DNA from 2 places in the Bradyrhizobium sp. CCBAU 11434 genome. Region 1 is predicted to be linked to the other one. Evidence: riboswitches for the same ligand, from Rfam matches in the RefSeq annotation. Region 1 holds a riboswitch; the other holds the start of a gene.
The links. A riboswitch is a leader RNA that binds a small molecule or an ion and turns the genes downstream of it on or off. The one in region 1 is predicted to bind cobalamin.

Region 1 (4,128 bases):
AACGCGATCCCAAGCCAGCGGTGCAAGAGGACAATCGCGGCCATCATGCGTTTATGGCCTCACCATTTGAACGCAGCGGAGATCTCGTAGGTCCGCGGTGCGCCCAAGAGGATCTGGTCGGGATAGAACGGGTCGCCCCAGATCGCGTAGTGCTTGTCGGTGAAGTTACGCACCCGGAAGGTCAGGCGGGCCTGGTCGACGGCATTGAAGACCGCCTTGGGAATATCGACGAAGGCGTAGAGGTCTCCCACCGTGTACGCATTCATCGTCACGGTGTTGGCGTCGCTGTTGGTGCGATCGCCAACATGACGACCGGTGATGCCGATCTCCACCGGCCATGGCGTGAGGAACCGCCAGGACGCGCCGGCATTGGCGACAATGCGCGGTACGTTCGGCGGCGTGTTGCCCGAGAACGAGCTGCCGACGAAATCATAGTCGGCATAGCGCGCATCGACATAGGCGATGTTGCTCCACAGACGCAAAGGCTCGATCGGGCGGATCGATCCGGCGAGCTCGACGCCCTTTGAGTCCTGCCGTCCCGCGATGTTGAGCGTCTGGCCGCCGGCTGCGGCATAGACATTTTTGCGCACGATATCGTAGGCCGAGAATGACCACTCCGCCCTGTTATCCCAGAGCACATGCTTGACGCCGGTCTCATAGGTGCGCGCGGTGGTGAGGTCGAGCGGTTGGGTCGGTCCCAGCAGGAAGATGTTGTTGGCCGAGATGTCGGCGCCGGTGGCGTACTGGCTGAAGAACGTCAGGCCCGGAACCGCTTCCCAGGTGTAGCCGATGCGCCCCGTGACGGGTGCCCACGATTTCGAGAACGGAAAGCCGGCGTTCTCCAGACCGACGACGTCGGTCGAGTTGCGATCGAGCCCGATATGCTCGACGCGCAGGCCGCCGATCAGCGCAAAAGTCCGTGTCAGCTTCAGCCGGTCCTCGAACGACAGGGCCTCGTTGTCGATACGCGCAGTCTGCTCTTTGGTCGTAAGCAGGCCGTATAAGCCGCGATCAGGATCGACGAGATCGACGGAATCGCCAGGAAAATTGGCCGCACCGGGCCGGACAAAATCGAGATAGCTCGACGAGAGCGTCGTGACGAGACGATTGTCGAGGCCAGCAATGTTCGAGTCCCAGGTCAGGTCGGTGATGTTGCCGACCAAGCGCTGGCTGTGCGCGACATAGAAACGGCTGCGATCCACTGTATTCGTCGTGGCGTTGAACGCCTCGACCTCATTGTTGAACCACGATCGCTCCGCGCCGTAAGCATAGGCCTGGCTCTCTAATGTCAGGTCGGGTGCCAGCTTCAGCTCGAAGCCGCCGCGCAGCCAGACTTCCTGTGCCACGTTGCGGTTGTCGAGCACGTTGTAATTGGTATTTAAGGTGCGATCATCGATCGTAACGGGGCCGAGATTGGTTCCGTTGAAGTTCGAGACATAAGTGCCCGAGACGATGCCTGCCGTCGCATGCGAGCTGCTAAAGGCCACGGGTACTAGCGGCGCGCCCCAATAGGCCTTGCCGCGGTCCTCGCGATACTCGATCGCGCCCCAGACCTTGAGGCTGTCGGAGATGCGGTAATTGAGCTGGCCCGAGACGTCGAACGTCTTGGTGTTGGTGTCGTCGGCAAAGCCGTTGAGCGAGGAACGGCTGACGTCGAAGCGATAGTCCAGCCCCTGCACATTGGTGCTGCCGCCCGAGCCGTAATGCGCGCGGAACGAGTTCAGCGAGTCGTACGAGAAATCAGCTTCGTTCCGGATCGGCCCCGTGTGCGGCTGCTTGGTGACGAAATTGATTGCGCCGCCGGCGGCACCCTCGCCCGATATCAGAGAGGCCGGGCCTTTGAGAATCTCCACGGCTTCAAGGTTGGCCGTGTCCATGATCCGCGAAGTCATGTTCTGCGGGCCGATCTTGATGCCGTTGTAGAGCGTGTTGATCTGGCTGTTGGTGAAGCCGCGCATCGAGAAGGCCGAGGGCTCGGCAGGATTGTCGCCGGCGGTGACGCCGACCGCGCCTTGCGCAACGTCGGAGACGGTGCGGTAGCCCTGCTCGCGCATGGTCTCGGCGGAGATCACCTCGACGGTCGCAGGCGTCTGCCGCACCGTCAGGCCGAGGCGCGAAGCGCTCTCGGCAACGGCGTTGCTATTGAGCGGCGTCGGCACCGCAGCGTTCGGCGCAACTGGCTTTGCCACCGCCGCTACGGCGACAGGCCTGCGCGCAGTCGCGCGGCGTCCGCTTGCCGCGTCCCGCGCCGGCGGTTTTGCCTGCTTGCGGGATTGCGGGGGCGACACCTCCACCGGTGGCAGAGATTGGCCGGCCTGCTGCGCGAGCGCAGCGGGCATATCGGCGGCGGCAAGAGATGTGAGAGCGGCGGACGCCAGCAGAAAGCGGCGCGGTCGTACGATACGGATGGAAGACACGGTCCTGGACCTCGGTGTGACGTCAGTGGCACGTCACCGCGAACCAAGGTCCCATCATCAGGCTATAAGCCCTCCGATGAAGCCGAATGTCTGTACTCCCCGACCGACATCTTCGCGTGTGACCACGGCTGACGGCAGGTCTCCTGGCTCGCGGGTCGTGACCGCTTCGTCGCCTTCCCGGGACCGAGGACCCAGTGGCTTGTGACGAAGGATTCACCGCTTACAGTTGCGGGGGCAGCTGCGGCGTTGGGGACAACGTCCCCGCACCGCATTCCCTTTTCATCCTCTTTCGGGGAAACCGTCGCGAGCATCTAGGATTACGGCAAAGACAGAGTCAATGTGCCGATGCGGCGATATTGCCGCAGCGGCCAATTTCCCCGGGAGATCTGCATGGAAGGCGAGACCTTCCTCTGGCTGATACGGCATGCCCCCGTCGACGGCATCGCAGGGACCATCCACGCCAATGACGCGCCCGCCGACCTCGGCGATCACGCGCAGCTGGAGGCGCTGCGTCTGTGCCTGCCGCGCGATGCGGCGAGCTATGCGAGCCCGGCCCGACGCACGGTCGAGACGGCGCGCGCGCTGGGGCTCGCGCCCGAGCTGGTGGCTGAATTCAGCGAGCAGGATTTTGGCGATTGGACCGGCCGGCGGCATGACGAGCTCGCTCGCAGCGGTGGCGAGGCCTATGCGCGGTTCTGGAGCGATCCAGCGCGCGGACGGCCGCACGGTGGCGAGAGTTTTGAGGACCAGGTCGCGCGCGTCCGGCTGGGTCTCGCGCGGATCGGCGCGGGTTCGGCAGCGCTGGTCGTGCATTCCGGCACCATCCGCGCCGCGCTCTGCATCGCGCTCGACCTGACGCCGCCAGCCGCCTTGCGCTTCGTGATCGATCCGCTGTCGCTGACCAGGATCGACCGGCTCGCGACCGGCTGGCGTGTCGTGTCGGTCAATCAGCGGGTCAGCTAGGCCTGTCCGGCACATTGGCCTGCGCGAACGTTGCCATGTCGTTGTGGAGCGCGCAGGCCGATCGCACCAGCGGCAACGCGATCGCGGCGCCCGAGCCCTCGCCAAGCCTGAGATCGAGGCTGATCAAGGGCTGCACGTTCAGTGCGCGCAGCACCAGCCGATGCCCCTGCTCCGCCGATTGATGCGACGGCAGCAGGAACGGCTGGCACGACGGGTTGAGCCGCACTGCTGCCAGTGCTGCGACCGAGACGATGAAACCGTCGATCAGCACGGGAATGCGCGCCTGCGCGGCCGCGATGATCGCGCCGGAAATGGCCGCGATCTCGAGGCCGCCGACGGCACACAGGATCTTTTCGGGCGAGGTGCCCGCCACGCCATGACGCGCGATCGCGGCCTCGATCACGCGCACCTTGTGCGCGCGGCCCGCCGCATCGACGCCGGTACCACTGCCCGCGATCTCCTCGGCGCTGATGCCGAGCAGGCTTGCGGCCATCGCCGCAGACGTTGTGGTGTTACCGATGCCCATTTCACCGAAGATCAGCAGATCGGGCTGACTGGCCTTCGCCCGCGCTACTGCGCGCTGGCCGGCCTCGAAGGCAAATGCCAGCTCCGCCGGCGTGAGCGCAGGCTCAACGCTGAAATCGCGCGTGCCGTGGCGCGGCTTGTCGGTGACGATGCCCGGCAACGCGTCCTCGGCCAGCGTGCCGGCGTCGACCACTTCCAGGCTGGAGCCCAGCTCACGCGCCAG
Region 2 (4,128 bases), on a different contig from region 1:
TCGCGGACTTCGTCTCGGATCGCGAGCGCAATCTGGCGGCAGACCTCGCTTCTGGGAATATCATCGCGAACAAAGGACCAGTTCAAGATCGTTACCGGTCCGGTCAAGATCGCCTTCATCGGCCTCCTCGTTAGTGATTGCGCGTAGCACCACCAGTCTACGGTGATGGGCTTCGACCGCACTACATCGCCAAACAGGATCGGTGGCCTGACGCAGCGCGATCCGTAGGACTGCACCCATCCGTTCTTGGTAAATGCGAAGCCGGCAAGTTGCTCGCCGAAGTACTGCACCATGTCATTGCGTTCGAACTCGCCGTGCACGAGGACGTCAAGACCGATGTCCTCCTGCCAACGTACGGCGCGCACAGTCTCCCCCTTGAGGAACCGGTCGTATTGCTCGTTACTCATCGCGCCTCGCGCATGCGCCGCACGCGCATTCCGGACCTCTGTGGTCTGCGGAAACGATCCGATCGTCGTGGTAGGAAAAGGCGGTAGTCCGAAACGATTGTTTTGGATCTCGGCACGACGGGCAAATGGGCTCACGCGCCGACGCATGGCGTGATCGATCGCTTTCATCCGGACAGCGACATTGGCATTACGGATTTTCGGCGAAGTCCGGCGGACAGCCGCGGCACATTCCGACTCGGCAAGAGCTAGCGCGACATTCTGGTCGCCTGCGAGTGCCCGCCCCAGGATAGCAAGCTCTCGCATCTTCTGGACCGCAAAAGCAAGCCAGCTCTTGACGTCGGAAGCGAGCCCGGTCTCGAGTCCAACATCGACCGGCACATGAAGCAGCGAGCAGGATGGGGCGATCTGTACACGATCTTTGCCGAGCTTCGCAATCGCGGGCTCGAGCCGCTGGCGCAGCGAGGACAAATTCGACCGCCATACATTCCGGCCGTCGACGACACCGAGCGACATGACGAGATCACTTCGGCCGCCAGCGATGATCTGGTCCAACAACTGTGGCGCTCGAACCAGATCGAGATGCAGTCCGGCAACTGGCAGGCTCAAGGCGGTGTCCAGATTGTCGCCGAGGTCGCCGAAATAGCTGGCAACCATGATCTTGATGGCCGGCCCCTCCTTGGCCAGCCGCTCATACGCACGCCGCAAAGATTTTCGCGCCCCCTCGTCCAGATCAAGAACCAGGCAGGGCTCGTCGAACTGAACCCACTTTGCCCCACGTTTGGCCAATTCCTGCAGAACCTCGATATAGACCGGTATCAGTTCATCCAGTAGTGAGAGTGGCTGGAACGCAGGATCGGGACTCTTGCCGAGCTTTAGGAATGTAACCGGCCCGATCAGGACAGGGCGGGTCTGAAAGCCGAGACCCTTGGCTTCCTCATACTCCTCAATCGGCTTGCGAGAGCATAGCCTGAAAGTCTGTCCCGTGTGAAACTCGGGGACCATGTAGTGGTAGTTGGTGTCGAACCACTTGGTCATCTCCTGCGCGGGTGCGCCAAATCCGCACGATCGATGAGCGCAACTCGCATCCTGGTCGTCGAATTGTGAACCACGGGCCATGGCGAAGTACGTCTTTAGCGAGACGAATTCGGCTTTCGAGGCGTAGATCTCCGGGATGGCGCCGACCATGACACTTGTGTCGAGCACCTGATCATAGAGCGAGAAATCGTTCGATGGAATGACCGTGACGCCGATAGATTTCTGACGAGCCCAGTTCGCGGCACGCAGGCCCGCTGCGTCCTCGAGCAACTGCTGTTCGCTGCTTTTTCCGGCCCAGTAGCTTTCTAGAGCGCGTTTGAGCTCGCGCCTTGGACCGATGCGTGGCGTGCCGAGCGTGGCAACCGGAAGGGAGAGAAGAGACATAGCGTCAACCCCATGTTGGGGACAAAGGCCATGGCGGACGCTGGCAGGCGACGTCGCGTGGTGCGACGGTTGCTTGGCGCACCACCGGGACACCCCGCCCGTGGACTAATACATTGTCGAGGCAGGTCTCCTGGCTCGCGGATCATCGCTGCTGTCTGGCCTTCCCGAAGCCGCAGGCTTCAGTGACATCGTTGGACAGCGGCTCGCCGCTCACAGTTGCGGGGGCAGCGCCGGCATCTTCACCGGCTTCCCTCTTAGCTCCGGATCAAGTGGGAACCGGAGAACCTCGACGAGTCGGAGTATCGGCAAGACAAGTCTTCCGTCAACCTCTCAGATCTTATCTCAAGCTGATGCTGCGACATCCGTTACGCGATTGACCGCGCATCTTGATCGTAGAGTCGATGGAGAAAGGCTCTCCGTCAGCGATATTGTAATGACCATCGCAGCTGCCCCGGCCCGCACGCCAGGTGGCGGAAGGGACAAATGCGCCTTGCGCCGGCCGGCACTGTTGCCTGGAGCAGAACGCATTTGATGTCTCGGCTTCCCACCGGTTTTTCGAGCGCGTCCGCCATCCGACCGCCCTCTCGACCAGCTCGATCCGCGCTGAATACGCCTAAGTCACCTGGCAAAGCCAGCAACATACCTAGCCGGCACGGTGATTTGCAGTGCGAGCCAGACTCCAAATGCTCGGCGGTGAAGATCGGCTTCGCATCGTTGGCCTTCTATAGCAAAGTGCACTGACGAAGGTCGCTCTCGACTTCCCGAGCGCCGCATGTCGCGAAAGAAGCGCCAAACGCGCTCTGGGCTCTTGGCCGCAAGTGTCCAGAGGCATGCCAGAGATCGAAAGCCCACATCCCGGCAACGATACCGAACCAAACGGTTCTATGGCAGCAAACGTGCTTCTAATTCTCATCAGGAACTTGGCACCGAGGCGCCGCACTGCGCCGTCGAATGCTGCGCGACGAGAACGCATAAGCCGCGCTGGATAGCGCTGAAGGGAAACATCGAGACGTGCGCAAGTCGGAAAGCCGACAAAGAGGACAAAAAGCGGCGGGAATTGCCGTCTATTACCTGGCACGAGGAATGCAAGTCTTCGGCATGCCCAGTTTCCTCCTGCTGGGCATATCCAGCACAGCAACTTGAGGCTGTCGCCGGCAGCGAAGTTAGCGGCGCGTGACATAGAGGGGAGCGCCTGCTCGCACGGGACACGGTCGGTCTCCCCGTCGCGTCGCCGCTAACTTCTTGCGCTCACGCATAACAGGTTGAAGGTTGCCTGCTTTGGAATGACGCTTGGATAACGGTTATGAAAACAGTGTCTAGAAGACGCGCGTCGTTATGGTTTTGTCTCGGTCGCCCCCTTATCTGCCTGGCCGGGCTGGCTGCGACGAGCAACAGTGTTCGCGCCATCGAGAGCCCCCATATCGAAAGATTCAAGTCAACGTGGCGAGCGCAAGACGGTGCGACAATAGAACAAATTATCTCCAACGTCTCGAAGGTGGCACAATTCGTCCCTCGAATGTGGGGCGTCGCTGAACTTGACGAAAACGACTATGTTTTCGTTTCGTGGACCAGGCACCCGGATGATACATTAGACGAACAGAACGTTATCACCTGGAGGGTCGCGCTCGACGGCACGTTTCAACTTGCGTCGACCTATGCAAAGCCGATCGAATTGGGCTGGCACGCCCTAGCACTCTCGTTGATCGCCACTGAAATCAAGGCGGGTGAAAGGGACGCAAATCTTCGCTTTCTGCATGATCCGAGCAACTTCAACTTTGTGACGACCACGCAAGGCCGACTCGGCGATCTTCTGCGGCAGGGCCGCTGCACAATCGTTGAACCTGTTGGAGTGGACTACTTGCCGAAGCAGAAGGACAAGCCGACCGAGAAGGGTGATCTGTGGCGCGTTTTGCTTTTGGTGAACTGTGATATCCCAGGGCCCCGGTTTTTTACACACAACGGGGTCATCACTTTCGAGAAGAGCGAAGGGCAAGATTGGGAGCCGCAATCCCCTTTTGCCAAGCGTATCGCGGCCTTTCCTCCTGGCTCCTGGTTCGCTCGCATGGAGCCAAAGGAACGGGAATAGTAAGAGAGGAGCGAAAGCGCTTGGTAAATGGTCGGGCAGAGCAAGATCACGCCGCAGCTCCTTTACCGCCAAACGCCTCAGAGCAAACTGCAAGACATTCAGCGCGAAAGTGTCGGTGCTTACGCCTTCGCAGCAGTCGCGAGCCTTTCCCGCGGCCTTCGGCCCCTCAGGAAAAACTCGCGCAGCACGATTACTCGAGTGTTTTTGTTAGGAGTT

Region 2: linked by a shared signal. The riboswitch ahead of metE (5-methyltetrahydropteroyltriglutamate--homocysteine S-methyltransferase) and the one ahead of XI06_RS08700 (TonB-dependent receptor) in region 1 are both predicted to bind cobalamin.

What each region holds. Positions count from the first base shown of each region.
Region 1 covers NZ_LBJX01000011.1:255,179-259,306, reverse strand. The annotation lists gene XI06_RS08705 (PepSY domain-containing protein) at 1-47, opposite strand, end outside; gene XI06_RS08700 (TonB-dependent receptor) at 60-2,417, opposite strand; cobalamin riboswitch at 2,534-2,735, opposite strand; gene XI06_RS08695 (histidine phosphatase family protein) at 2,808-3,380, shown strand; gene cobT (nicotinate-nucleotide--dimethylbenzimidazole phosphoribosyltransferase) at 3,373-4,128, opposite strand, start outside.
Region 2 covers NZ_LBJX01000094.1:35,827-39,954, forward strand. The annotation lists gene metE (5-methyltetrahydropteroyltriglutamate--homocysteine S-methyltransferase) at 1-1,826, opposite strand, end outside; cobalamin riboswitch at 1,930-2,130, opposite strand; gene XI06_RS24890 (nodulate formation efficiency C protein) at 3,130-3,912, shown strand.